Regions from separate parts of the Streptomyces kryoterrae genome, predicted to be linked through region 2. Evidence: riboswitches for the same ligand, from Rfam matches in the RefSeq annotation. Region 2 holds a riboswitch; each other region holds the start of a gene.
What was found. Region 2 has a riboswitch for cyclic di-AMP ahead of ACW4TU_RS05840 (M23 family metallopeptidase). Riboswitches for the same ligand answer to the same signal wherever they lie in the genome.
Positions count from the first base shown of each region.

Region 1: linked by a shared signal. The riboswitch ahead of ACW4TU_RS39155 (C40 family peptidase) and the one ahead of ACW4TU_RS05840 (M23 family metallopeptidase) in region 2 are both predicted to bind cyclic di-AMP.
Region 3: linked by a shared signal. The riboswitch ahead of ACW4TU_RS10615 (M23 family metallopeptidase) and the one ahead of ACW4TU_RS05840 (M23 family metallopeptidase) in region 2 are both predicted to bind cyclic di-AMP.
Region 4: linked by a shared signal. The riboswitch ahead of ACW4TU_RS20990 (M23 family metallopeptidase) and the one ahead of ACW4TU_RS05840 (M23 family metallopeptidase) in region 2 are both predicted to bind cyclic di-AMP.

Region 1 covers NZ_CM133358.1:8,790,923-8,797,972, forward strand. Annotated here, with positions in the region: gene ACW4TU_RS39130 (8-amino-7-oxononanoate synthase) at 153-1,280, shown strand; gene ACW4TU_RS39135 (DUF397 domain-containing protein) at 1,351-1,572, opposite strand; gene ACW4TU_RS39140 (helix-turn-helix domain-containing protein) at 1,583-2,440, opposite strand; gene ACW4TU_RS39145 (ATP-binding protein) at 2,653-3,114, shown strand; gene ACW4TU_RS39150 (DUF6243 family protein) at 3,710-3,925, opposite strand; gene ACW4TU_RS39155 (C40 family peptidase) at 5,082-5,555, opposite strand; cyclic di-AMP (ydaO/yuaA leader) riboswitch at 5,559-5,738, opposite strand; gene ACW4TU_RS39160 (hypothetical protein) at 6,122-6,430, opposite strand; gene ACW4TU_RS39165 (ATP-dependent Clp protease proteolytic subunit) at 6,438-7,050, opposite strand, start outside.
Region 2 covers NZ_CM133358.1:1,426,422-1,433,471, forward strand. Annotated here, with positions in the region: gene ACW4TU_RS05840 (M23 family metallopeptidase) at 84-1,067, opposite strand; cyclic di-AMP (ydaO/yuaA leader) riboswitch at 1,071-1,250, opposite strand; gene ACW4TU_RS05845 (alpha-galactosidase) at 1,534-3,624, opposite strand; gene ACW4TU_RS05850 (tyrosine-protein phosphatase) at 3,795-4,592, shown strand; gene ACW4TU_RS05855 (DUF6126 family protein) at 4,617-4,739, opposite strand; gene ACW4TU_RS05860 (helix-turn-helix domain-containing protein) at 4,736-5,350, opposite strand; gene ACW4TU_RS05865 (aspartate aminotransferase family protein) at 5,437-6,846, opposite strand; gene dxs (1-deoxy-D-xylulose-5-phosphate synthase) at 6,843-7,050, opposite strand, start outside.
Region 3 covers NZ_CM133358.1:2,535,536-2,542,585, reverse strand. Annotated here, with positions in the region: gene ACW4TU_RS10630 (DNA gyrase/topoisomerase IV subunit A) at 1-981, opposite strand, end outside; gene ACW4TU_RS10625 (M16 family metallopeptidase) at 1,380-2,729, shown strand; gene ACW4TU_RS10620 (M16 family metallopeptidase) at 2,726-4,114, shown strand; cyclic di-AMP (ydaO/yuaA leader) riboswitch at 4,329-4,496, shown strand; gene ACW4TU_RS10615 (M23 family metallopeptidase) at 4,510-5,283, shown strand; gene ACW4TU_RS10610 (GntR family transcriptional regulator) at 5,472-6,167, shown strand; gene ACW4TU_RS10605 (HPr family phosphocarrier protein) at 6,340-6,621, opposite strand; gene ACW4TU_RS10600 (bifunctional acetate--CoA ligase family protein/GNAT family N-acetyltransferase) at 6,801-7,050, shown strand, end outside.
Region 4 covers NZ_CM133358.1:4,855,642-4,862,691, forward strand. Annotated here, with positions in the region: gene trmB (tRNA (guanosine(46)-N7)-methyltransferase TrmB) at 1-604, shown strand, start outside; gene ACW4TU_RS20980 (PrsW family intramembrane metalloprotease) at 653-2,080, shown strand; gene ACW4TU_RS20985 (aldo/keto reductase) at 2,102-3,046, opposite strand; gene ACW4TU_RS20990 (M23 family metallopeptidase) at 3,161-4,225, opposite strand; cyclic di-AMP (ydaO/yuaA leader) riboswitch at 4,237-4,394, opposite strand; gene ACW4TU_RS20995 (PP2C family protein-serine/threonine phosphatase) at 4,652-5,773, opposite strand; tRNA gene ACW4TU_RS21000 (tRNA-Met) at 5,951-6,024, opposite strand; gene ACW4TU_RS21005 (dihydrofolate reductase family protein) at 6,079-7,050, opposite strand, start outside.

The DNA of each region.
Region 1 (7,050 bases), 7.4 Mb from region 2:
GGTGTCGGGGGGTCCGGCTAGGGTCTGTCCGGCGGAGCAGGCCGCAGGGAAGCGCCGGTGCCTCATCAGACCCCGCGTCTGCGGCACGGTCCGCCGGACAGGCCCTAGGGTCTGTCCACTGCCTACAAACGTGTCGCTGCCCCGGAGGACTCATGGCGTTCGGCTGGATCGACGAGCAGGCCGAGGCGCGCCGGCGCGCCGGACTCGTACGGACCCTGCGCCCGCGCCCCGCCGACTCCCCGCTCCTCGACCTCGCCAGCAACGACTATCTGGGCCTGGCCCGCCACCCCGAGGTCACCGAGGGCGCGGCCCGGGCCGCCCGGCGCTGGGGTGGCGGGGCCACCGGCTCGCGGCTCGTCACCGGCAGTACCGAACTGCACGCGGAACTCGAACGCGAACTGGCCGGCTTCTGCGGGTTCGAGGCGGCTCTCGTCTTCTCCTCCGGCTACGCGGCCAACCTCGCCGCGGTCACCGCGCTCGCACCGCACGGTTCCCTCGTCGTCTCGGACGCGGGCAACCACGCCTCGCTGATCGACGGCTGCCGCCTGGCCCGGGGCACGACCCAGGTCGTCGGGCACGCAGACCCGGACGCCGTCCGCAAGGCCCTCGGCACGCACACCGGGCCCGCCGTGGCTGTGTCCGACGCGGTCTTCTCGGTCGACGGGGACGCGGCACCGCTGGGTGAACTCGCCGCTGTCTGCCGGGAGTTCGATGCCGGGATGGTGGTCGACGACGCGCACGGGCTGGGGGTTCTGGGCGAGGGCGGGCAGGGGTCGGCGTACGAGGCCGGGCTGGCGGGCGCGCCGGACGTCGTCGTGACCGTCACGCTGTCCAAGTCGCTCGGCAGCCAGGGGGGTGCGGTGCTGGGACCCGCCCCGGTGATCGAGCACCTCGTCAACGCGGCCCGCACGTTCATCTTCGACACCGGCCTCGCCCCCGCGGCGGCGGGCGCGGCCCTCGCGGCCCTCACCCTGCTGCGCCGCGAGCCCGAACGGGCCGCACGGGCGCGTGCGGTGGCACGTGATCTGCACACCCGGCTGACGGCTCAGGGGCTTTCGGCGGTACGGCCGGACGCGGCCGTCGTCTCCGTGCGCGCGCCGTCACCGGAGGGGGCCGTGCGGTGGGCGGCCGGCTGCCGGGCCGCGGGAGTGGGCGTGGGCTGCTTCCGCCCGCCGTCCGTGCCCGACGGAGTGTCCCGGCTGCGGCTGACCGCCCGCGCGGACCTGACCGAGGAACAGATCGCGCGGGCGGTACGGGTGATCGGCGAGAACCGACCGTAGATCCGTGGTGCGGGTGATCAGTGACACGCGACCATGAGTCGGCGGACCGCGGCCGTGCGTCGTAGGGCGATCACCGGAGCGCGGTGAGGAACCCCTCCCAGCTCTCGGGGGAGAAGAGCAGGGAGGGCCCCGCCGCGTTCTTGGAGTCGCGTACGAGCAGTCCGGCCCGGACTCCGGTGTCCGGACGGGCCGTCTCCACACAGTTGTTCGCGCCGGTGCTGTAGCTGCTGCGCAGCCATTGCACACCGGGCGGTTCGACGACGGACGGTACGTTCCGAGGCAGTGCGGACATTGGTGCCTCCTTACACGCCGTGATTCAGACCGGCGATGAAATCCAACGAATCCCCGGGCGAAAGGGCGTGGATCTGAAGGGTGTTGAAGGCCTCGCTGTAGGCCTGGAGGTCTTCTTTCCGTTCGAGGTAGAGGCTACTCATCATCTGGTCGAGAACAACCACATCCAAGTCAGAAGTGCTCGGAAAGGAGAAGATAACGAAAGGGCCGGTGATGCCGATGTACGCCCCTGCGGCGAACGGCAGGATCTGGAGTTGCACTTGGGGCAGCAGGGCCGCTTCCATGAGGCGCCCCAGCTGACGCGTCATCACCTCTGGTCCGCCCACTTCACGGCGCAGCACCGCCTCGTCGAGGACCGCGCTCAGCGCCAGCGGCGGATCCGAACGCAGCACGTCCTGCCGGGCCAGCCGCACCTCGACCAGGGCGTCGAGCCGTGTCTCCTCCAGGCTGTCCACGGCGGCCCGGGTCATCGCGCGGGCGTACTCCGGGGTCTGCAGCAGCCCCGGTACCACCGAGGTCTCCAGCGTGCGCATCGTGCTGGCCTGCGACTCCAGGCTGATGAAATCCCGGTAGGTGGGCGGCAGTACGCCACGGTAGGCGTGCCACCAGCCGTGCTGACCGCCGTCCTCGCCGCCCGCCAGCACGAGCAGCAGCTCGCGCGACTCGCCGTCCGGGACCTCGTAGGCGTCCAGGAGTAACCGGACGTCCGCCGGTTTCACCCCGCTCGCGCCTGTCTCGATCCGGCTCACCTTCGACTGGTGCCAGCCCACCAGACGGGCCGCCTCACCGCTCGTGAGACCGGCGCTGGCGCGCAACGCGCGCAGTTCGGCACCCAGTTTTCGGCGGCGCACCGCGGGACCGTACTGCATGGGCCACTCCTTACTCCTAATGAGCCGCCGAAATACGCTCTGGGGTCGCAGAGTTCACCGCTTCGAGCGACAGATATATGCATATCTTGGTGGATCGCACCCCGTGACCGGCGCGGGAATGGCAGTCTGGCGCGAAGCACCAGTCCGGGACCGTACTCGAACCAGCCGCTCCGTGTCGGGCCGCGGTCCTGTGGGAAAGGGACGACGTCGCCATGGCAGACCACCTGGAAGCATCCGTCACTCTGCCGAGCGATCCCGCCTCGGTCTCCGCCGCCCGCGCGTATGTGACCAACGTGCTGGCGGAATGGGGCTTGTCGGGTGACACCGAAGCCGCCGACAGCATCCGTCTGATCGTCTCGGAACTCGCCACCAACGCCGTACAGCACACCTTCGGGTTGTCACCCACCTTCACGGTGGACGTCGCCCTCGACCGTGACGAACACCTGCGCATCGGAGTGACCGACAGTCACCCGCGCTTTCCCAAACGCCTGCCCGCCGCCGTGCAGCAGGACAACGGCCGAGGGATGGTCATCATCCGCTGGCTGACCGCGGAGTCGGGCGGCAGACTGCGCGTCCACCCCACCCGCGAGGGCGGCAAGACGGTGTCGATCGAACTCCCGTGGACGGTCCCGGCCAGGCCCCCGGTGACGGCGCTCGGCCAGCAGGAGCCGTAACGGTTCGCCCCTGTGCCAGGCTGCCGCTGCCGTGCGCGCGGCCGAACGCGCCCCGCAGCAGGGCTGGTGAGTTCGAGCTTCTCGGCAGGCGGGACAAGCTGCGGATGTGCTGACCCGTGCCCGTGCCCCGTGGCCCCGTGGCCCCGTGTCATCGAACCCTGAGCGTTGCCGGCGAAGTGTGAGTGAGGGGGTTGCCGGGAGCCTCCGGCCAAAAAAGGCTGATCTGGTCTGACCGCTCGCGGCACCACGTACCCGACGCCGTGTCGGTGCTGGTCGTGCTGCTGCCGACGCGTTCCCGGGTGCGGCAGGCGGTTGAGCGGTCGCCGTTGGACAGATGCCCGAGTGCGGCGAGGAAGTCGCGGAAGGCCCGGTCGGTGCGGGGGGTGTCGCGGTGGCGTCGAGGTCCATGCGGTTCGGGGTGGTGGCGGCGACGGGGCCGCCGAAACTGCGGCTACCCCGGGTGGTCTGCCGAGAGGCGGGTGGGTCGGCCCAGAGCTGAGCGCGACCGGCGGCAGCCGGTACGGCAGCAGGGCCCGGACCGCGCGTCGCGGTCCGGGCCCTGCCTCGTGCGGTGCCGCCCTGCGGCGGCGGTACGTCAGCTCTGTGCGGTGTCGTCGCCCGTCTGCCCGGCGCCCTCGGCTGCGCCTGTCTTCTCGCGCATCTTGCGCACCAGCTCCGCCTTCTGGTCGGCCGCACCCTGGCGGTCGAGGTTGCGGTGCGGACCGTTGTTCTGCCGTTCGGCGCGGGACAGCTTCTTGCGCTTGCCACCGCCCATGCCCACGGGGTTGTTGATGTTCTTGCTCACGGTCACGGGTTCTCCCGGTTTTGATGTGAAGAGATCTACGGATTCATCGGTGGGGGACGGGCGGCGACATCGAAGGACGTCAGCAGGGGCCCATCACGCTCTCACTCGTAGATCGGCGCCTGGAAGAACATGACAAAGACGTTACCCGGTTCCGTCGGCACCGCACACCAACCCTTTCGCCGCCCGGCGCCGGCCGGGCCTTCGACCAGCGCCCGGGCTCAGCCGTCTCCCTCCGGGGATCTCAGCACCCGCCGGTGGTCGCCGCCGCCCGGAGTAGGCCCAGACGGGCGTTACTGGGCCAGGCCGACTCCTTGAAGTCGTTCGGCCAAGAGAGTCCGAGATCGATCCGCTCACGGAAAGCGGGCACTCTCAGTTCCGCCCATCGGAGTGCCGCTCCCAGACGCTCCTGGCCCGGTTCAGTTCGGCGAGCCGCCGCCGGCCCAGTCTCCCCGGTCAGGAAGCAGGACCGGTCCTCTCCCGGCAGGCCGGGGTCGCGTACGCCTTGGGGATCACCGGCGGGCTGCTTCCGCGCACCGCGCTGGCCGTCGCCGGTGTGGCCGCCGTACTCACGGCGGTGCCCGCGCTCTTCCGCGCTGCAACTCCTTGGCCGGGCTTACGTGTTGTGCCTCGGGGCGCGGACGCTGTGGTCGCTCCGAGAGCCCGGGGCGGCGGTGGCCGACCAGGCGCGGACCGCCATGCGTTCGTGGCGGCAGGGCTTCGTCACCAGCGCGCTCAATCCGGAGGCGCCCATCACGTTCCTGAGTCTGCTGCCGCAGTTCGTGCCGGCGGACGGTCCCGCGCTGACCCGGACGCTGTTGCTCGTGCTCGCGCTGATCATCGTGGCGCTGGCCCCGATGGGGTTTCCGGCGGTGGCGCTCCTGGCGCCGGGCTGCAAGGCGGCTGACGGGCGTCGACGCGGAGCGTCGGCAACCGACGACGACGCGGCAGACCGGCGTGTGACACCCCGTGTCTGCGGCATGATCCGCCGGACAGGCCCTTGGCCCGTCATCGTGGTGCCGGTGACCGTCTCGACGCCTGATCCGCCGGACAGACCCTTGCGCGCTGCTCCTGCTGGAGCCACTGCTGTCGCTTCTGCCGCTGTGAGACGGGTCCCGGGCCGGGACGGCGGCTTGGCTACGGCCGCCGTCCCGCCCCGGGGAGGTCAGCTGACCCGGCCGTACCAGACGCTCTTCGTCCAGATCTTCTGGAGCTTCACGACTTCCCCGGTCTTCGGGGAGTGCCAGATCTTTCCCTTTCCGGCGTAGATGCCCACGTGGTAGACGTTCGAGCCCGAGTGGAAGAAGACCAGGTCTCCGCCCCGACGGCTCTTGGCGGCTATGTGCTTGGTCTTGTTGTACTGAGCCGCCGCCGTACGAGGCAGGGACTTGCCCGCCTTCTTGAACGAATACTGCGTGAGACCGGAGCAGTCGAACCTCTTCGGTCCCGCGGCGCCGTACTTGTACGGCGAGCCCTTCTTGGAGGCCGCGATCTGAAGTGCCTTCGTCGACGGTGCGATCGCCGCGGCTTCGGTTGCGATGCCGGGGATCACCAGGGTGCCGCCGACGGCGGCGAGGGTGAGAGCCGAGGCCGTACCGGCACGGGTCATCAGCGACGGGACACGATTGAGCGCAGACATGCGTAACCCTTCGTCAGCCGCCTGTGAAGGATGACCTGTCGGATTCGGGCTGGCGAAGTTGCCCGGCCGCTGACGCGGCTTCACCCCAAGGGCTGCTCGGCCCGGTCATGGCGTGACCGTTCCGGCGACCCGTCGTGCCTGGGTCCTCCACTCCTGCCGGTGCACATCTGTCGACCGGTCATCCGGGCGGCGGCAGGACTCGGCGTCCGCCCGGATCGCCCCGCCTCTTGTGGCGGGGGCTTGTCGTCAGGAAGGGATCTTGGCTCATGGAAGTAGGAAAATCCCAATGGAATCGGGGCTTTGTGGCGTTACTCACCGCTGGCCCATTCGGGTGGACACCCGTACCCCCGGACGACTTTCGAAGGGGGCGCGCACCCTCGGACCAGCGCTTGAGCGGTCTCGTTTCGGTTACGAACTACGCCCGTCGCGCAAGCCGAACGGGTTGATCGAGGGAGCCGCGACTACTCCAAACGGGGGATGCTGTGCAGTCACTTCCCGCCCCGTTCCGGACGGTCGGGCGCCGAGACGCTTCGGCTCGCCCGGCGCGGCTCCGTCGACCGGGTGGGTCAACTGGCGGGCTCACGCGGAACGGTGACACGCGCCGTGCGGCGCTCCCCGTCGAGGACACGCAGCGCACGCGCCAGCGTAGGGGCGTGCACCTCGGCCTCGCCCCGCTGATGCATCAACTCCAGCGCGTCCCGCAACGCCACCGCCTTAACGACCAGCGCCTGCGCGGCCCGCAGGCCGCGGTACGTGTCGCCGTGGTAGGCCGGGTTGATGCGGCCGAGCAGATCGGCCACTTCGAGGTAACGGTCGATCAACTCGCCCTCCGCGCGCGTCAGTGCGGGCAGCGGAGGCAGTTCGGGCGGAAGCATCGGCGGCTCACCTCGTGCCGGGGGCGGGGGGCGAGGACTTGCGGCTGGGCACGATCCGGTCCACCAGGCCGTATTCCAGGGCGGCTTGGGCATCGAAAATCTTGTCCCGCTCGATGTCCGCGGCGACCTGTTCCGGGCTCTGTCCGGTGTGCCGTACGAGCAGTTCCTCCAGCAGGTTACGGACCCGGCCCAACTCCCGGGCCTGAATCGCGAGATCGCTGGCCTGTCCATGGATCGGCTCGGACAGCGAGGGCTGGTGGATCAGCACCCGAGCCCCCGGCAGCGCGCTGCGCTTGCCCGGCGTGCCCGCGGCCAGCAGCACGGCCGCAGCGGAGGCCGCCTGCCCCAGGCAGATCGTCTCCACCTCGCAGGTGACGAACTGCATCGTGTCGTAGATCGCCGTCATCGCGCTGAACGAGCCCCCAGGGGAGTTGATGTAGAGCGAGATGTCCCGGTCGGGCGCCAGATATTCGAGATGCATGAACTGGGCCATCACGTCGTTCGCCGAGGTGTCGTCGACCGGCGTCCCGAGAAAGACGATCCGTTCCTCCAGGAGCTTCGAGTACGGGTCCAGTGTCCGGCTCCCGGCGCTGGTGCGTTCGGTGAACTCGGGCAGCACG
Region 2 (7,050 bases):
GGTGAGATAAGCCACTCGTCAAGTGTTGGTCAACCCGGAATAACGGGAGAACGTGACTCGCGGACCACCTCGTCGTGCGCCCGTCAGCCGACGGCGACACCCTTCGAGCGGAGGTACGCGACCGGGTCCACGTCGGAGCCGTAGTCCGGGGTGGTCCGGATCTCGAAGTGCAGGTGCGGTCCGGTCACGTTGCCGGTGGCACCGGAGAGGCCGATCTGCTGACCCTCCGTCACGCTCTGGCCTGCCGAGACGGAGAGCTGGGAGAGGTGCGCGTACTGGGCGTAGTAGCCGTCGGCGAGCTGGATGACGACCTGGTTGCCGTACGCGCCGCCCCAGCCGGCGGAGACGACGGTGCCGGCGCCGACGGCCTTGAGGGAGGTGCCGGTCGGGACGACGAAGTCGACGCCCGTGTGGTAACCGCTGGACCACATGCTGCCCGCCACGCGGTAACCGGTGCCGATGGTGGCACCGGACACGGGGAGGGTGAAACCACTGGCGCTGCTGGAGCTGCTTGTGTCGGCTGCCTCGGTCGTCGTCGAGGTCTCGGTCGTCGCGCTCGCGGCGGCCGGCTTGGCCGCCTCCGTCCGCGCGGACTTCGACGAGGAAGAGGAGGACGAGGAGGACGAGGAAGGCGAAGAGACGGACGCGGCCTTCTTGCCGATCGTCAGCTTCAGACCGGGGTGGATCAGGCTCGGGTCGGCGCCGATGGCGGTGCGGTTGTCCGAGTAGAGCTTCTGCCAGCCACCGCTGACGCTCTGCTCCTGGGCGATCTTCGAGAGATAGTCGCCGGCCTGGACCGCGTAGGTCCTGACGCTCGCCTTCTTGCCTGCGGAAGCGGCGGCCTTTTCGGCCTTTACCGTCTTCGCGGAAACGGAATTCGCCGTTACGGATTTGGCGGATTCCGAAAGCGACGACAACGACTGGGTCGCGGACTCAGCCGTGGCCGCGTGGGCGCCGGTGGCTCCCAGGAGCGGCAGGGCGAGAGCCGCTCCGCCGGTTCCGGCGACGGCTATCGAACGGGTGAATCGCTGGGTCTTCGGACGGCGGTGCTTACCCTTCGCGGGCATGGCGAATTCCTTCTCCGTCGCCTGCGGGGTGAGCTGTCGGGTGCGGACTGGAGATGTCCGGCCACGCCTGAACGTGACTTAACCCCAAGCCTGTTCCAGAGACCGGAACAGGCGTTCTACCTGTGGGTCCCCCGCTCCTGCCGTTCCCGGATGTTCGATGCGGGCTCCGGGCGGCGGCAGGATTGGGCGTCCGTCCGGATTGGTGGCGAACGTAAGCGACCAGGACGCACCGGAACAAGCCTCACGTTCCCTGTGTACGGATTTCCTGTGATCCTCCCCAGAATTCCCGGTCACTGTCCGTGAATTCCGGATCCTTCAGCCCCTGGAACTCCCTTGAAACACGCCGAAATTACGTGAACATGACGGCGACTCAGGGTCACGGATATGACGCTGCTCACGCGCCCGATTCACAGCAACCCCCATTTCCCGGCGAGTTGGAATGAAGGCGCCATAACGGACAGAAGCGTCAGATGCGACGCAGCCGGAAAACTGCCGCATCGAGGTCGCCCTTCAATCCGGTCCGCAGACCGCGATGCAGGAGCACGGCACCCCGATGAACTTCTCCCGTTTCGCGGCATTCATACGTCGCCGACGGGTCGAGTCCGCGCAACCGCAGCGCCGGCACCGGCTCTCCGTGATGCTGCGCCTGGAGCCAGGCGAGGACGACGGTCTCGCCCCCGAGCACGTACTGCACCGCGCTCAGCCCGCCGGTCGGCCGCCGCAGCCGGTAGAGGTCGCCGCGCTGCACGACGGGCCGGATCTCCTTGTAGATCCCCACCCACTCGCCGGCCTCGGTCAGCTCCTCCTCCGTCCAGTCCGTGAGGTCGCCGCCGACACCGAGCACCCCGGCCATCGCGCTCACGAACCGGAACCGCAACGAGCTGACCCGGCCGTTGAGCTGGGTGTTCGGGCTGTCCGTGACCCAGGCGGCCATGACCCGCGCCGGATGGATCTGGCTGAAGCCCTCCTGGATGGCGAGGCGGTCCAGCGGGTCGGTGTTGTCGGACGTCCACACCTGGTCCGTACGGGCGAGGACACCGAGGTCGATCCGGCCGCCGCCGCCCGAGCAGGACTCGAAGGCGACGTTCGGGTGCGCGGCCCGCAGCCGGTCCAGCAGGGCGTACAGCCCGTGCACGTGGTCGACCCACAGGCGCTGCGGGTAGTCCTCGCCGGGCCAGCCGGCGTCGGTGAAGCAGCGGTTGAAGTCCCACTTCACATAGTCGATCGGGGCGCTGGAGAGCATCCCGTCGAGCTGCTCCCAGAGGTACTCGCGGACATCCTCGCGCGCGAGGTTCAGAACGAGCTGATTGCGGAACTCCGTCCGCTTTCGTCCCGGCTGGAACTGCACCCAGTCGGGGTGCGCGCGGTACAGGTCACTGTCCGGGTTGACCATCTCGGGCTCCACCCAGATGCCGAACTGCATCCCCAGGGCGTGCACGTACTCGGCGAGCGGCCCCAGGCCCGCCGGGAAACGGTCCGGGTTCGGCGTCCAGTCACCGAGGCCGGCCCGGTCGCTGGTGCGGGCCCCGAACCAGCCGTCGTCCACGACGAACAGTTCGACGCCGATCGCCGCGGCGCGCCGGGCCAGCGTCCCCTGCTGCTCCTCGGAGATGTCGAACTCCGTGGCCTCCCAGGAGTTGTAGAGCACGGGCCGGTCCCGGTCCGCGTCCGGGACGACGAACGCGCGCTGGTACGCGTGCCACGCCCGGCTCGCCCCACCGTGCCCGGTATCGGTCCACAGCCCCGCGAAGACGGGCGTGGTGAAGGACCCGCCCACCGCCAGGCGCAACAGGCCCGAGTCGTCGTATCCGGCGCCGCCGGTGATCTGCACGCGCGCGTCGGGCAGCTGGGCGACGGCGATCCGCCAGGAGCCGGACCAGCCGAGCGCGCACGCGTACACCTCGCCGTGCTCCTCGGTCGCGTCGGTGTCCAGCGCCACCCAGGGCAGGTGCTGGTGCCCGGTGTGGCCGCGCCGGCTGCCGATGACCTTCTCACCGTAGGTGAGGTCCGCCCTCACGAGCCGGGACTCGGCGGCCCAGCGGCCATGGAGCTGGGAGAGACGCCAGCCGTCGCGCTCGGGGAGCGTCCAGGTGGCGGAGTCCGCGCGGAGCAGTTCCAGCGGGCCGGTTCCGTCGGCACCGTCATGAGTGAGGGTCACCCAGCGCTCCACCACGTCGTGGCGCATCCGGTAGTGAAGGGTGATCGCCAGCCCCGCGTCACGGAACCGCAGCAGCAACTCGTCACCGTCGGCGCCCTCGGTCTCGTACGCCTCGAAGCGCCACTCGGTGCCCCGGCGCTCGTCGGTTCGCACGGACAGCGCGGGCCGTGCGAACCGGGGTCCGCCCTCGACCGGATACTCCTCGCGACCGTCGAGCGGGGCCTCGAAGGGCCAGTAGTCCGGCAGCGGACGGACGGCGAGCGCCTCGGCGTCAGCCAGGGCGATCCGTGGGCCCCAGTGCAGGTGCAGCAGTTCGTCGTCCTCGGTCAGATGGACGGCGTAACTGCTGGTGGGCCCCGAGAGGAGCCATGTACGACCGGTTTCGGCAATTTCCAGCATCATGTCCCCACAGATCCGAACAGGCACGCTCAAGCATCAACATCATCAGCGCCACGGCCCCGGACGGCAACGCCTGTGGAAAACTCATTGGCCTGCTCACTCATGTCGTATCGTCGAAGCGCGCCCGTCGACGAGCAGCGTCCACGGGGCGGTGTGGGAGGGGAGCCCCCGTGACGCAGCAGGTCCCGTCGACCGAGCCCGAGCTGGGCGGCGTACGAAACTTTCGTGACGTGGGCGGACTGCCGACGGTGGACGGCCGACGCGTGGCGCACGGACGGCTGTTCCGCAGTGGCCATCTCGCCCACGCGACCGACGAGGACGCGGCGTTTCTCGGCTCTCTCGGGCTGCACACGATCTTCGACTTCCGCAACGCGGCGGACATCGGGCTGGAGGGGCCGGACGTCGAGCTGCCTGGCGTGCGCAACGTGAACATCCCGCTGTCCGACCCGGCGCACGGCGCGGAGTTCTGGAAGATGGTCCGGGACGGCGATCTCGACGAACTGCGCAGCCTCCTGGGCGACGGCAAGGGCGAGCAGCGGATGATCAACTCCTACCGGGAGATCGTCCGGGACCGCACGGCCGAGCACTCCCGGATGCTCCATGCGCTGGCTGAGGACAGCGTCCCGGCCCTGATGCACTGCGCGGCCGGCAAGGACCGCGCGGGCCTGTCCATCGCGGTGACACTGCTCGCCGTCGGGGTGGAGCGCGACGCCATCGCGGCGGACTACATGGAGTCGAACGCGCAGCACCGCCGCTACCAGGTGCGTCGCAACGGCACCGCGGCCAAGGTCTACAGCCCCGAGGTCCTGGAGCTGCTCAACCCGCTCTTCGGGACCCGCCCCGAGTATCTGACGGCGGCCATGGAGACGGTCGAGGAGATCTGGGGCGGCGTCGACAACTACCTGGAGCAGGGACTGGGCGTCACCCCCGAGATGCGGGAGCGGCTGCGGGAGCGGTTCCTCGACTGAGGCCGAACCCGCCGTCCGTGACCGCTACTGCTTAGCGCCCACCTCGAACAGCAGGTAGACGAAGCCGGCGAAGAGGTGTCCGACCGCGATGTAGATGATCAGTCGGACCCACAGGGCCCGGGGGAACTTGTCCTCGATGTCGGTCATGGCGTCACTCCAGTGGTCGGGCCGATGCAGAGGCCGGCGGTGGGGCTCTGCAGCAGGGTGTGGACGAAGAGCAGGTCGGTGCCGTCGCGGCCGTCGGCGGCGAGGCGATGCGGGGTCAGCGAGTCGAAGTGCGCGCTGTCGCCGGGTGCGAGGACGTGCGCGGTGTCACCCAGGCGCAGCCGCAGCCGCCCCTTGAGTACGTACAGCCACTCCTCGCCGGGGTGGACGCGCACCATGTCACCCTGCGCCCCGTCCGGCACATGGACGCGCAGAGCCTGCATTCCACGTCCGGACGCGCCGGCCGGCCAGTAGGACCAGCCGCCCGCGGCCGTCGGTTCCATGTCGGCGGCGCGTACGATCGCGTCCCGGTCGGCGACCGTCTCACCGAGCAGTTCGGAAACCGTCGTACCGTAAATGCGGGCGAGCCCGAGCAGCATCGGCAGGGAAGGCTGACGTCGGCCGGTCTCCAGGCGGGAGAGATGGGCGGGCGACAACCCGGCGGACCGGGCCGCGGCCTCCAGTGTGAGGGAGGCCCGGCGGCGCAGCGCCCGCAGCTGCGGTGCGACGTCGGGCAGGTTCTCGACCGGCCCGGACTCTTCGGGAAGGCTCATGCCTCCATTCAGCCGCAGGAGTGCCTCTGAGGCAAATCTCTTGCCTCAGAGGCAAAAACGCCTGGCTCACGCCCTCGCCACTCCCCCTACCTGTTGGCCACCGCCTGCTTGACCAGCGTCTTCCCGAAGTCCCACATCAGTCCGCCCCCACTGTGCGCGTCGTCCATCACGGCGGTGAAGGCGTCCACGAAACGGTCCACCTCCCGCTCGCCGATGACCAACGGCGGAATCAGCTTGATCACCTCCAGGTGATCGCCGGAAACCTGTGTCAGGATCCGGTGCCGCTGCAGCAGCGGCACGACGACCATCTGGGCGAACAGCCCCTTGCGGGCGGCCTGAAGCATCGTCCAACGGCCGCGCAGCTTCAGCGACTTGGGTTTCCCGAACTCGATGCCGATCATCAGACCCCGGCCGCGTACGTCGGCCAGCAGCTCGTACTTGTCGACGAGTGCCGCCAGCCGGGTCCTCAACCGGTCTCCGGTGGCCCGGGCGTTGGCCACGATCTGCTCGTTCTCCATGACCGACAGCACGGCGAGGCCCGCCGCCATGGCCTGGGCGTTGCCCCCGAAGCTGGCCGAGTGCACGAGGACGCGGTCGATCGACGAGTACACCTTCTTGAAGATCCACTCCTTGCCGATCGTGGCACCCACGGGCACGTATCCGCCGGACAGCGCCTTCGCCACGCACACCAGGTCGGGCTCGACCCCGTCCTCGTGCTGGTAGGCGTAGAAGTCGCCGGTCCGCCCGAGACCGGTCTGCACCTCGTCCGCGATCAGCAGCGCCTTGTGCCTGTGCAGCAACTCCTGGGCGGCGCGCAGATATCCGGGGGGCGCCTCGTGCACGCCTTTGCCCTGGATCGGCTCGACGATCAGGGCGGCGACATCCCCCTTCTTCAACTCACGTGCCAGGGCGTCGAGATCACCGAGCGGTACCGCCGTGTCGGGCAGCAGCGGGGCGAAACCGTCCCGGAAGCCGTCCTCGCCGTTGACGGAGAGGGACCCGGTGGTCAGACCGTGGAAGGCGTGCTCGCAGTACAGGACGCGCGGATTCCCGGTGGCGTACCGGGCGAACTTGAGCGCGGTCTCCACCGCCTCTGTGCCGCTGTTGCCGAAGAACACCCGGTCCAGGTGCGGGCTGTGGGCCAGGAGCCGCTCCGCGAGCAGCCCGGGCAGCGGCGGGCAGTCGAAGCGGGTGAGGTCGGCGAGCTGGGCGTCGAGGACGTCGTGCAGCGCCTTGCGGACCACGGGGTGATGGCGGCCGAGGCCCATCACCCCGAACCCGGCGAGCATGTCGAGGTAGTCGTCGCCGTCGGTGTCCCAGAAGTACGCGCCCTCGGCCCGCTCGTAGACCTTGTCGAAGCCGATGGTGTGCAGCATGCGCGGGAGCTGGTGGTTGAGATGCCTGCCGTGCAGCTCGTAGCGTTCGGCCCCGCGCTCGGCCAGCAGCGCGCCGAGATCGAACTCCCTCGACGGGGACCCGGGTTCAGCGGTTGTCATTCCTGTTTCTCCTTGGCCTTCCCCTTGGACTTCCCCTGGGACAGCTCTTCCTTGACGGCCAGCCCGGCGCTGATCCGTCCGGCGATCTCGACGGGTGTGAGGCCGATGTCGGCGAGCAGCTCACCGCGCTTGGCGTGCGCGAGGAACTGCTCCGGGATCCCGAACCGCCGCACGGGTACGTCGACTTCGGCGTCGCCGAGCGCC
Region 3 (7,050 bases), 1.1 Mb from region 2:
GACGGCTTCCGGCACGAAGCCGTTCTTGACCTCGATGACCAGGCGCAGGCCGTGGCTGCGGTCGGTGAGGTCCTTGACGTCGGCGATGCCCTGGAGCTTCTTCGAGCCGACCAGGTCCTTGATCTTGGCGATCACCTTCTCCGGGCCGACGGTGAAGGGCAGTTCGGTGACGACCAGGCCCATACGGCGTGCCGTCACGTTCTCCACCGACACCGTGGCGCGGATCTTGAACGTGCCGCGGCCCGTCTCGTACGCGTCCCTGATCCCGGCGAGGCCGACGATCCGGCCACCGGTGGGCAGGTCGGGGCCCGGGACGTGCCGCATCAGGGTGTCGAGGTCGGCGGCCGGGTAGCGGATGAGGTGACGGGCCGCCGAGATGACCTCGCCGAGGTTGTGCGGCGGCATGTTCGTGGCCATACCCACGGCAATGCCCGACGCGCCGTTCACCAGCAGGTTCGGGAAGGCGGCGGGCAGCGCCACCGGTTCCTGCTCCTGGCCGTCGTAGTTGGGGGCGAAGTCGACGGTGTCCTCTTCGATCGACTCCGTCATCAGGGACGTCGCGTCGGCCATGCGGGCCTCGGTGTACCGCATGGCGGCCGGCGGGTCGTCGTTGCCCAGCGAACCGAAGTTGCCGTGGCCGTCGACCAGCGGCACGCGCATGGAGAACGGCTGGGCGAGACGCACCAGGGCGTCGTAGATCGACGCGTCGCCGTGCGGGTGCAGCTTACCCATGACCTCGCCGACGACACGGGCGCACTTCACATAGCCGCGGTCGGGGCGCAGGCCCATCTCGTTCATCTGGTAGACGATGCGACGGTGTACGGGTTTGAGGCCGTCGCGGGCATCGGGCAGGGCTCGGGAGTAGATGACCGAGTACGCGTACTCGAGGAAGGAGCCCTGCATCTCGTCGACGACGTCGATGTCGAGGATCCGCTCCTCGAAGTCATCGGGCGGCGGGGTCTTCGTGGTGCGGCGGGCCATCGCTGCCGGCTCCTTCTGATTCCTGGTCGTTCGCCTACGGGGGGCTTGTGTCGGTGTCGAGAGCCCGATCGTGCTCAGCCCTGCGGGCCTCCGCGCGCTCGCCCTCTCGACACCGACGCGCCCCTGCGGCTCACTCTTGCTGAGACATGAACGGGATCTGACGCGGACCATTGTGGACTGTCGCACTGACAACGCGGACCAAGGCCCGTGCCTGCGGCGGTGTTGGGCGACGGCCGCTGTTGCTGAAACGTACCGCCTGGCACCCGAGGAATCTCGCTGTCGGCGTACGTCCGCCGGGAACTTCGCCAGCACTCCACACGCTTGCATACAGTGGCAGGACCGGCAGGAAAACAGCGGTTGCAACAACCGCATCCGCGATCGAAGGGACGTACATGCCCATGGGTCACACGGCCACAGCCGAGGCAGGCTCCGGCGGCCTGACAGCGACCGAGCACCGCCTCGCCAACGGGCTGCGCGTGGTGCTCTCCGAGGACCACCTGACCCCGGTCGCAGCGGTGTGCCTCTGGTACGACGTCGGGTCGCGCCACGAGGTCAAGGGCCGTACCGGCCTGGCTCACCTCTTCGAGCACCTGATGTTCCAGGGTTCGGGCCAGGTGAAGGGCAACGGCCACTTCGAACTGGTCCAGGGCGCGGGCGGCTCGCTCAACGGCACCACCAGTTTCGAGCGCACCAACTACTTCGAGACCATGCCCACCCACCAACTGGAGCTCGCCCTCTGGCTGGAGGCCGACCGCATGGGCTCGCTGCTCGCGGCCCTCGACGACGAGTCCATGGAGAACCAGCGGGACGTCGTCAAGAACGAGCGCCGACAGCGCTACGACAACGTCCCCTACGGGACGGCGTTCGAGAAGCTGACCGCCCTCGCCTACCCGGAGGGCCACCCCTACCACCACACGCCGATCGGCTCGATGGCCGACCTCGACGCGGCGACGCTCGAGGACGCCCGCGCGTTCTTCCGCACGTACTACGCGCCCAACAACGCCGTCCTGTCGGTCGTCGGGGACATCGACCCCGCCCAGACGCTGGCCTGGGTCGAGAAGTACTTCGGATCCGTCGCCGGGCACGACGGCAAGCCCGCGCCGCGCTCCGGCGCCCTCCCCGACGTCATCGGTGAGGAACTGCGCGAGGTCGTCGTCGAGGAGGTCCCCGCGCGCGCGTTGATGGCCGCCTACCGGCTCCCGGAGGACGGCACGCGTGCGTGCGACGCGGCCGACCTGGCGCTCACCGTCCTCGGCGGCGGCGAGTCCTCCCGCCTCTACAACCGGCTCGTACGGCGGGACCGTACGGCGGTCGCGGCCGGGTTCGGCCTGCTGCGGCTGGCCGGAGCGCCCTCCCTGGGGTGGCTGGACGTGAAGACCTCGGCGGACGTCGAGGTGCCGGTCATCGAGGCCGCCGTCGACGAGGAGCTCGCCCGGTTCGCCGCGGAGGGCCCCACGGCCGAGGAAATGGAGCGCGCCCAGGCCCAGTTGGAGCGCGAGTGGCTGGACCGGCTCGGTACGGTCTCGGGCCGCGCCGACGAACTGTGCCGTTTCGCGGTGCTGTTCGGCGACCCGCAGCTCGCCCTGACCGCCGTGCAGCGCGTGCTCGACGTGACGGCCGAGGAGGTCCAGCAGGCCGCCAAGGACCGGCTGCGCCCCGACAACCGCGCGGTGCTCGTCTACGAACCCCTGACCGCCGACACCGCCACCGACACCGCCACCGACACCGACGAGGAGGCGGCCAAGTGACCGAGCTCGCCACGATGGAGTTCCACCCCCAGCCCCAGGCGGGCGAGGCCAGGCCCTGGGCGTTCCCGGCACCCGGGCGCGGCACGCTCGGCAACGGACTGACCGTCCTGCGCTGCCACCGCCCGGGCCAGCAGGTCGTCGCCGTCGAGGTACTCGTCGACGCCCCCCTGGAGGCCGAGCCGGCCGGTCTCGACGGAGTGGCCACGATCATGGCCCGGGCCTTCTCCGAAGGCACCGACAAGCACTCCGCCGAGGAGTTCGCCGCCGAGCTGGAGCGCTGCGGCGCCACCCTCGACGCACACGCCGACCACCCGTGCGTGCGCCTCAGTCTCGAAGTCCCCGTGTCGCGGCTCCCCAAGGCGCTCGGTCTGCTGGCCGACGCCCTCAGGGCGCCCGCGTTCTCGGACAGCGAGATCGAGCGGCTGGTGCGCAACCGGCTCGACGAGATCCCGCACGAGACGGCCAACCCGGCCCGTCGTTCCGCCAAGCAGCTGTACAAGGAGCTGTTCCCGGCGGACTCGCGGATGTCCCGTCCGCGCCAGGGCACCGAGGAGACGGTCGCGAAGATCGACGCGGCTGCCGTACGCGCCTTCTACGAGAGGCACGTCCGGCCCGCCACGGCCACCGCCGTGGTCGTCGGCGACCTCACCGGCATCGACCTGGACGCGCTGCTCGGTGACACCCTGGGGGCCTGGACGGGCTCGTCGGCCGAGCCGCGGCCCGTGCCGCCGGTGACCGCCGACGACACCGGCCGGGTCGTCATCGTGGACCGCCCCGGTGCCGTGCAGACCCAACTGCTCATCGGCCGCATCGGCGCCGACCGGCACGACCGTGTCTGGGCCGCCCAGGTCCTCGGCACGTACTGCCTCGGAGGCACCCTCACCTCCCGTCTGGACCGTGTCCTGCGCGAGGAGAAGGGCTACACCTACGGTGTACGGGCGTTCGGCCAGGTCCTGCGCTCGGCCCCGGACGGCACGGGTGCCGCGCTGCTCGCCATCAGCGGCTCCTTCGACACCCCGAACACCGGTCCTGCTCTGGAGGACCTCTGGAAGGTGCTGCGCACCCTCGCGGCCGAGGGGCTCACCGACGCCGAACGCGATGTCGCGGTGCAGAACCTGGTCGGCGTCGCCCCGCTCAAGTACGAGACCGCGGCGGCCGTGGCGAGCACGCTGGCCGACCAGGTCGAGCAGCACCTGCCCGACGACTACCAGGCGACGCTGTACCGGCAGCTCGCCGCGACCGGCACCGTGGAGGCCACCGCGGCAGCCGTGAACGCCTTCCCGGTGGACCGTCTGGTGACAGTCCTCGTCGGTGACGCGGCGACGATCGAGGAGCCCGTCCGGGCCCTCGGCATCGGTGAAGTGACCGTCGTCCCCGCCGAGTAGCGGCATCGGCGTAACGAAAGGGGCCCCGGTGACGAAAGCGTCACCGGGGCTCCTTTGTCCATGTTGATGCGCAAGTTGTCCGTATTGAGGGAGAGGTGGACTGTCTGCACTGTGGCATGCGCTACAAATCCCGTGATCGGTTTGTTGATTGAAAGACGTCCCGCTTAGCGTCTGTCCGGCTGTCCGTCATGCACCGCGCCGCACCCGCGGCACCGGACAGTCATCGCCGAGTCCCCGTACGGCGCGAGCCAGGGGAGCCGGGGACCCACCATGTGCAGTCCCTGGGGTGAATCGGATGCCCGCGCGTGCAGCGAGGGTGTCCGTAGGAGACCTTCCTGCTCCGAACCCGTCAGCTAACCCGGTAGGCGAGAAGGAAGGAAAGGACCCACCACCACATGGCGTTCACCCGCGCCACCGGGAAGCACCGTCGTCCCAGCCGCCCCAGTCTTGTCACCCGTACGACCGTCCGCGCGGCCGGCGTCGCGGCCCTCGCGACCGCCGGCGTCGTCGGCTCCCTGGCCGCTCCGGCGCTCGCCGCGGAGTCCGCCGTCGAGCAGACCGGTCTCACCCCGGTGATCTCCATCGGCGAGTCGCTCGCCGTCCAGATCGACGCGCAGGCCGCCGCCCAGGAGCAGGCCGCCGAGAAGGCCGCCGCCGAGGAGCGGGCCGTGGCCGCCGCGCAGAAGGAGGCGGAGGAGCGGGTCAAGGAGGCGCGCGAGGCGAAGGCCCGTGCCGCCCGTGCGGCCGAGCGCAAGCGCCTCACCAGCTATGTCGCCCCGATCGCCGGCTCGTACATCTCCACGGGTTACAAGACGGGCGGCGCCCTCTGGTCCTCCGGCAGCCACACCGGCGTCGACTTCCATGCCGCGTCCGGCACCACCGTCCAAGCGGTGGGCTCCGGCACCGTCGTCGAGGCCGGCTGGGGTGGGTCCTACGGCAACAACATTGTGATCAAGATGATTGATGGTACATACACTCAGTACGGCCATCTGTCGTCCATCAATGTCTCCGTCGGTCAGACGGTCACCCCGGGCCAGCAGATAGGCCTCTCCGGGGCCACCGGCAACGTCACCGGTGCGCACCTCCACTTCGAGGCGCGCACGACCCCGGAGTACGGCTCGGACATCAACCCCGTCGCCTACCTCCGCTCGCACGGCGTGAACGTCTGACGACCCTGCGCACCACTTGTCGTGGCCCCGGCTCCCCGAGCCGGGGCTTTCGGCGTTTCGGAGGGCGGTGTGTCCAAAAAATATCCACGGATTCCGGCCTGCCGTCGGAAATTCCGGTTCTCTGCAATAGAGTCACTGAACACACGTCAATCGTCGACGTTTCACGGGGATTAAAGCGGAGGTCGGACATGCGTATTCCGGCGCACTCGGTATGCACGGCGATCCGGGACGACATCGTCGCCGGTGTCTACGAGCGCGGCAGCCGGCTCACCGAGGAACTGCTCGCGCGCCGGTACGGCGTCTCACGCGTCCCCGTCCGCGAGGCCCTGCGCACCCTGGAGGCCGAGGGCTTCGTGGTGACCCGACGGCACGCGGGCGCGTGCGTCGCGGAACCCACCGAGCAGGAGGCCTCCGACCTGCTGGAGATGCGCATGCTCCTGGAGCCGCTGGGGGCCTCCCGGGCCGCCCAGCGGCGCACCGAGGCCCACCTCAAGGTGCTGCGGGGCCTGGTGAGGCTCGGTCAGGAGCGGGCCAGGAGGGGGAACAGCGAGGATCTGCGCTCCCTCGGGGGCTGGTTCCACGAGACGCTCGCCCAGGCCTCCGGGAGTCACGCCCTGACCTCGACGCTCACCCAGCTCCGGCACAAGATCGCCTGGATGTACGCGGTGGAGGCGCCGGCCAGCCCTGTCGAGTCATGGGCGGAACACGGGGCGATCGTGGACGCCGTGGCGCGCGGTGACAGCGAGCGGGCGCGGGCGATCACGGCGCTGCACACCGAGCGTGCGACCGGTGCGCACCGGCTTCGATTTCCGGGCGCCGGGGACCGGCCGGATCGTGTGAGGACTTCGCAACATCCCGTAAACATGACGGGCCTGCGTCATTAACACGGGCGCCGTATACAAAGAGGGTTGAATTCGCGGGAGATTATTTCTGCTGCCTGCGACCGGGAATTATGAAGGGCCCGCCCGATATTCGGGCGGGCCCTTCACCGTGTACTGATGATGCTTATGCGGTGGCGTCCGCCGCCACCGTCAATTGAGGACTCCGGCGGACTTTTCAGACCGTCTCGGGAAGTTCCTCGAGTCCCTCGGCCACCAGTTTCGCCAGGCGGTCGAGCGCGGCGTCGGCGCCCTCTGCCTCGGAGGCGAGGACGATCTCCTCGCCGCCCTGGGCGCCCAGGCCGAGAACCGCCAGCATGGAGGCCGCGTTGACGGGGTTGCCGTCGGCCTTGGCGATCGTCATGGGGACGCCGGCGGCCGTGGCCGCACGGACGAAGATGGAGGCGGGGCGGGCGTGGAGGCCCTCCGCCCAGCCGACGTTGACGCGGCGCTCAGCCATGTGATGCTGCCCTTCACTGTCTCAGGGTTGTCTAGACCATTGTTCCATAGCGTGAAGCGTGCCGGGCGGCGGGCCGCAACCCGTCCCGGAACCGCGTTCGAACCCCGGCCTGGGCCCGACTTCGGTCCCCCACAGACTGCCTCGCGACGTTGTCGGACGCGAGCCGTACTCTGGGGCGCATGCAGAACTCGGCGGACCGGCACGAGTACCCCGCCCACTGGGAGGCGGACGTCGTGCTGCGCGACGGCGGCACCGCCCGTGTCCGGCCCATCACGGCGGACGACGCCGACCGGCTGGTCAGCTTCTACGAACAGGTTTCGGACGAGTCGAAGTACTACCGCTTCTTCGCGCCCTATCCGCGCCTGTCCGCAAAGGACGTCCACCGCTTCACCCACCACGACTTCGTGGACCGGGTGGGGCTCGCGGCCA
Region 4 (7,050 bases), 3.4 Mb from region 2:
GTGGCCCAAGTGGGGCCTCGACATCGACGGCCGCGCTCTGCGCCTCGGCGAGCTGTTCGGGGACGACCTGCCCGTCGTACTAGAGATCGGCTTCGGGATGGGCGAGGCCACCGCGAGGATGGCTGCCGACGACCCCCGTACCAACATCCTCGCCGTCGACGTGCACACCCCGGGCCAGGGCAACCTGCTCAGCCTCGCCGACCAGCACGGACTGACCAACATCCGGGTCGCCAACGGTGACGCCGTCATCCTGCTCCGCGAGATGCTCACCCCCGGCTCCCTCGACGGCCTGCGCGTCTACTTCCCCGACCCCTGGCCCAAGAAGCGGCACCACAAGCGGCGGCTGATTCAGGCCGAGTTCCTTGATCTCGTCGCCGCTCGGCTGCGCCCCGGGGCGATCGTGCACTGCGCCACCGACTGGGAGCCGTACGCCGAACAGATGCTCGAGGTGCTGAGCACGCACCCGGAGTTCGAGAACACCCGGCCCGGGGGTGGTTACGCGCCACGTCCGGAGTTCCGGCCGCTGACCCGTTTCGAGGGCCAGGGACTTGAGAAGGGTCATGTCGTGAACGACCTGCTGTTCCGCCGCGTACAGCACCCATAGAGCACGAGCCGCAACGCTCGTAAAACACCCGCCGTTAGGGTCAATGCCGTGGCCACCTTTCCCCCGTACCCGACGCATCCCAGCGGCCCCACCGACGGTCCCGTCGGCGGGGCGCTGCGGCACGCTCACTGGTGGCAGCGGAACTGGGTGCGTTACGGCGCCCTCACCAGCCTGCTCGCGCTCTCCGGGCTCGTCATCCTCGCCCTGGTCCGTGAACAGACCGGCACCGAGGGGTTCCTGGTCGGGCTCGGGCTCGCCGTACTGCCCGTGCCGTTGCTCGTCGCCGCGTTCCGGTGGCTGGACCGGGTCGAGCCGGGGCCCTGGCGCAACCTGCTCTTCGCCTTCGCCTGGGGCGCCTGCGCGGCGGCCCTGATAGCGATCGTCGCCAACAGCTTCGCGACCAGATGGATAGCGACGGCCACCGCCGACCCGTCCGGCGCGGACACCCTCGGGGCCACGGTCATAGCGCCGGTCGTCGAGGAGTCCGCCAAGGCGGCCGCCGTACTGCTCATCTATCTCTTCCGGCGACGCGACTTCACCGGGATCGTCGACGGCGTCGTCATCGCCGGGGTCACCGCCACCGGGTTCGCCTTCACGGAGAACATCCTCTATCTCGGCACCGCCTTCGGCACCGACCAGCTCACCGGGGAAAGCGGTATCGCCTCGGTCACCGCGGCGACCTTCTTCGTGCGGATCGTCATGTCGCCGTTCGCACACCCCCTGTTCACGGTCCTCACCGGCATCGGTTTCGGGATCTCCGCGCTGTCGGGCGAGCGCCAGCACGTCCGCCAGGTCCTGCTCCCGCTGTCCGGGCTGCTGCTCGCGATGAGCATGCACGCCTTCTGGAACGGCTCGTCGACCTTCGGGGACTACGGGTTCTTCGCGGTGTACGCCGCGTTCATGGTCCCCGCGTTCGGGCTGCTGACCTGGCTGGTCATCTGGACCCGGCAGCGCGAACTGCGTACCGTGCGCGCCGAGCTGCCGGCGTACGCGATGGCCGGCTGGCTGTCCCCGGCCGAGCCGTACGCCCTCGGCTCGATGCGCGCCCGCCGTCTGGCCCGCGAGTACGCCCACCGCCACCTGGGCAGACCGGCGGCGCGCCAGGTGGCGCAGTACGAGGCGTACGCCACCTCACTCGCGTTCCTGCGCCACCGGGGGCGCCTCGGCCGGGCGGGCGCCGACTTCGTCGTCCGGGAGCAGGAGCTGCTGGGCGAGCTGTGGCAGCGCAGGGAGGTGGCCCGCCCGGCCCTGGACCACGCGGCCCACGCGATCGCACCGGCGCCGGCTCCCGTCCCGCCGGTCACCTGGCCGCCGTACGGCCGGCAGGGGTACGGGTACGGGTACGGGTACGGACCGACGACGCCGTACCCCTCGTACAGCCAGAACATCAGCCCCGGCCTCGGCCACATTCCGAGCCCCAGCCACAACCGGCCCGTCCACGACCCGTACCCGGCCTACAACCCGTACCGCTCCTAGCCTGCGGCCCTCAGGCGCCGCTCACGCCGAGGCCGCCGTGAGGCTCGCGATCTCCGCGTCCGTCAGTTCCAGTTCCGCGACCGCGAGCAGCGGCGGGAGCTGGTCCACCGTGCGGGCGGACGCGATCGGGGCGGCCACCGTCGGCCGGGCGGCGAGCCAGGCCAGGGCGACCGTGGCGACCTCCGCTCCCCGTGCCGCCGCGACGGCGTCCAGCGCGGCCAGGACCTTCCGGCCGCGCTCCGACTCCAGGTGCCGGACGGCGCCTCCCGCACGCGGGCTCTCGACGGCCGTACCGGCGCGGTACTTGCCCGTGAGGAAGCCGGAGGCCAGCGCGTAGTACGGGACGGCGGCGAGGCCCGTACGGGAGGCGATGTCGCGTCGCGGGCCCTCGTAGGTGTCGCGGGAGACCAGGTTGTAGTGGGGCTGGATGGCCACGTACTTGGCCAGGCCCTCGCGGTCGGAGAAGTCCAGGGAGTCCTGGAGCCGCTCGGGCGAGATGTTGGAGGCGGCGATGTACCGCACCTTGCCCGCGGTCACCAGTTCGTCGAGGGCGCCGATGATCTCCTCGACGGGCACCTCGGGCTGGTCGAAGTGCGTGAAGTAGAGGTCGATGTGGTCGGTGCCGAGGCGGCTCAGGGAGGCGTCGGCGGCGGCCTTGATGTTGGCGCCCGACAGGCCGGGGTAGTCGGGGTGCTGGCTGACCTTCGTGGCGACGACGATGTCCTCGCGGTTGCCACGCGCCTTCAGCCAGTTGCCGATGATGGTCTCGGACTCGCCGCCCTTGTTGCCGTCGATCCAGGCCGAGTAGGAGTCGGCGGTGTCGAGGAAGTTGCCGCCGGCCGCGGCGTACGCGTCGAGCACCTCGAAGGATTGCGTCTCGTCGGCGGTCCAGCCGAAGACGTTGCCGCCGAGGGCGAGCGGGAAGACCTCTAGGTCCGATGATCCGAGCTTGCGGAGTGCAGTCATGCTCATCGTCAACGCGCGCCACGGAGGACCTGATTCCGGCGGGTTCACGAAGTTCGTGTAAAAGCCGGACCGGCAGCCCCGAGGTCAGGACCGCCGGTACCGGAAGGGTGTCTCCTACGGGTTCAGGCCCATGCTCCGCAGCCACGCCATCGGGTCGATCCCGGCACTGTCCGAGCTGCTGGTGTGCACCTCCAGGTGGAGGTGGGCCCCGGTGACGTTGCCGGTGGCGCCGACGCGGCCGATGACGTCACCCGTGGCGACCTTCTGGCCGACGCTGACGTTGATCGACGACTGGTGGGCGAACCACAGCTCGGTGCCGTCGTCGAGGGTGAGGATGGTGCGGTAGCCGTAGGAGCCGCTCCAGCCCGCCTCGGTGATGGTGCCGCTGTGGATGGCCTTGATCGGCGTGCCGGTGGGCGAGGCGAAGTCGAGACCGGTGTGGTAGCCGGAGGACCACAGCGAGCCGGCCTGGCCGAACGTCGAGGTGATCGTGTACGACGAGGTCGGCAGCGTGTACTGCTTGGCGAGCTCGACGAGACGCGCGGCCTCCAGCTTCGCCCTGGCCGCTTCGGCCACCTTCTTCTTCTCGGCGGCGACCTTCGCGGCGGCCTCCCGCTTCACCTTGGCGGCCTCGGCGGCGGCCTTCTTCGCGGCGGTGTCCTGGGCGGCCTGCTGGACCTTGGCCTCGGCCTGGTCCTTCTGCTGCTCGGCCTGGAGGATGATGCGGGCGCGCAGGGCCTCGCCGGCGTCGCTGGTGCCCTGCTGGGTCTCCTCGGAGGTGACGCCGACGCTGCTGAGCGCGGTGGCGGAGCCCTTGGGCTCGTCGTCCGAGTCGTCGTGCGTGAAGGGCGAGCCGACCGAGGGCAGGTCGGGGATGGAGATGGAGACCGGCGGCTTGCCGGTCTGCGCGGTGGCCATGCCGGCCCCGCCGACAGCGGCTATGACGCCGACGCCGAGAACGGTGGAGCTGCGGGCGAGTCCTCCGCCGCGCTGCTTGCCGACGCGGTGCCGGCCGCGAACGGGTCGGGTGGAGTCCGCGGTGGGATTCCACTCCTCCCAGGGGCCCTCGTCGGTGCGCCGACCGCCGAGGCCGAAGGTCGGGATCTTGCCCGCCTCGGTCTCGCTGCTGCGCTGACTCGGCACGAACGGGGCCTCTGGGGCAGCCGGGTTTGACGCCACGTGGGCGTGCTCCTTTCCTTCCTTCTCGCCTACCGGGTTAGCTGACGGGTTCGGAGCAGGAAGGTCTCCTACGCGCGTATACCTGCCGTGTTGCCACGGAGGCGGACGAGCGATTCACCCCAAGGTGGTGGTTCCCCGGTTCCCTTGCGGGATTAGGCACGTGCGCACGGAGCCGACTCTTGTGTCGGCTGGGACTACCGCGCTGCGTTATCGAACGTTAATAGACCTGGCCACCTGATTCCAAGCTGTTCCCGTTGATCATTAATCCTTTTCCTGAGGACTTTCTGGGTCACCACCGGTGAAAATCGGGCGAGTTGACCATGACGCAAGTGACTCCTGAGTATTGACTGTGTGTCAGATCTTGCGCGGAGAGAGGCGGAGAGAGAGCGTTCGCTCACCTTCGGTGACAACCGATGAGAACCGGCCTCACGGCCGTCGTACGGCGAGCAGCGCCATGTCGTCCGTCGTCCCGCCACCCGAGTGCCGGCGCACCTCGTCCGCGAGGGTGGCGAGCAGGGTGGCCGGGGCGCGGAAGACGCGGCCCGTGAGGCGGTCGGCCGGGTCGAAGAAGGTGCCGTGCTCGTCGCGGGCCTCGGAGAGCCCGTCGGTGTGCAGGAGCAGCGTCGCGCCGCCGGGGAAGGGGGTCTCCTCGGTGCGGTCGGGCCAGGTGCCGAGGTCGCCCATGCCGAGCGGCAGCGCGGGCGCGGACGGGTCGAGGATGCGCAGGGTGCCGTCGGCGGCGAGGAGCAGGGGCGGGGGGTGGCCGCGGTTGAGGATGCGTACGATCCCGTCGCCGTGCGGGAGTTCGGCGAGGACGGCGGTGGTGAAACCCTCGGCGGCCTCCAGCCCGTCGCGCCGGGCGCCCTCGCGGGCGAGGGCCCGTTCCAGCCGCTGGGCGACGGCCTCCAGGGTCGCTTCCTGTTCGGCGGCCTCCCGGAACGCCCCGATGACGACGGCGACCGCCGCCACCGCCCCCATCCCCTTGCCCCGCACGTCCCCGAGGACGACCCGTACGCCGTACGTGGTGTCCTGCACGGCATACAGGTCGCCGCCGATGAAGGCGCCCTCGTGGGCGGCCTCGTACCGGGCCGCGATCTCGAACCCGCCGATGCGTGCCTCCGGTTCGGGCAGTACGGCGCGCTGCACGGCCTCGGCGATCTCGCGGGCCGAGGCGAGGCGCCGGTCGCCCCGGCGCACCATCCGGTTGATGACGGCGGCCAGGACGGCGACCGTGGCCACGGTGACCGTCTCGGTGATCGAGTCGGCGTCCGCGCTGAACCCGAAGCGGAGGTGGACGACGTACTCGGCGAAGAGTGCCGCGGCGCCGGTGACCACCGTGGTGCGCAGGGAGGAGAGCGGGGCGGCGATGAGCGGAGCGGCCGTGAAGAAGGGGATGGCGGTGAGGTGACGCGGGGTCGCGTAGTCGTAGACGATCCCGGTGAGGATCAGGAGTGCGGGCAGGACACGGACGAGGGTCCGCACCCGGGAGATGGCCTTTTCTTCCGGCTCGCCCGCTGCCGGGTCCAGGAAGTGCCCCGACCGTCCCACGCGTCTCGTCTCCCGCCGGCTCACCACGGCCTGTCCGTCCCGACCAGGTTTCCGGGGGCGGGTGCGGCGGGCGAGCCAGGTGGACCGACCGGGCTAAGAAACGACTCGGGGAAACGCCCCGAGGAAACGACTCAGGGCCGGAAACCAGTTTCCTGGTTTCCGGCCCTGGGCCTTTAGTAGCGGGGACAGGATTTGAACCTGCGACCTCTGGGTTATGAGCCCAGCGAGCTACCGAGCTGCTCCACCCCGCGCCGTTGAATGCAACTATACGCCATCCGCGGGACGCCGATCACCACGTTTGATCGTCAGCCCGCGAGGTGGGCGTTGGGAGCCTTGGCGCGCTCCTCGCACTCGGGGAGTACGACGACCTCGACGCCCTCCTGCGCGAGCAGCCCGTTCCCGTCCGCCGCCACCACGAAGGTGTCCGGCTCACGCCAGGCGGTCACCACCCGGCGGACGCCCGCGTCGAGGATCAGCCGGGCGCACGGTGCCGGGCGGGACGCGCGCCGGGCGCAGGGTTCGAGGCTGCTGTAGACGGTGGCCGTCTGGAGCCGGGGGTCGGCCGGGTCGAGCTTGGCGAGCGCCGCCTCCTCCGCGTGCACGACGGGGTCGCCGCCCTCCCGTGAGTAGCCGCGCGCCAGTTCCGTACCGTCGGCGGCCACCACCACCGCCCCGACACTGAACGCCGTGCTCGACGCCGGACACCGCTCCGCCAGTTCGCACGCCAGTGCCAGCCAGCGCCGGTCGGCGGCGGAGGCGAGCGGGCCTGCGCCGGGGGCGGTGGGCTCGTAGGTCATGAGGACGACGTCCTCGATACGTCGGGTCTCCGTGAGCCGGAGCCGGCCGCCCTGGTAGGCGCCGGGGCCGAAGAGGCGGGGGGCGTCGGGGTCGCCGACGAAGAGGGGCGCGAGGACGAGCTGGAGTTCGTCGGCGAGGCCCTGCCGGAGGAGCTGGGTATGGACGGTGCCGCCGCCCTCGACCATGAGGCGCCTTACGCCCCGTACGTCGTGCAGGTGTTCGAGCAGGGCCCGCCAGTCGAGGGCGCCCGGGCCCAGGGAGACGATGTCCACGCCGGCACCGAGGTCCGCCCGCCGGGCCTGCTCGGCGCCCTTGTCCGTCGTGTACACGAGCTTCTCGCCGCCGGTGTGCCAGAAGTTGGCGGCCGGGTCCAGCTCGCCCGATCCGCTCACCGTCACCTTGAGCGGGTACTCGGGCTTTCCGGCCGCCAGCCGCGCGGCCCGCCGCTCGGGAGAGTTGACCAGCAGCCGCGGGTTGTC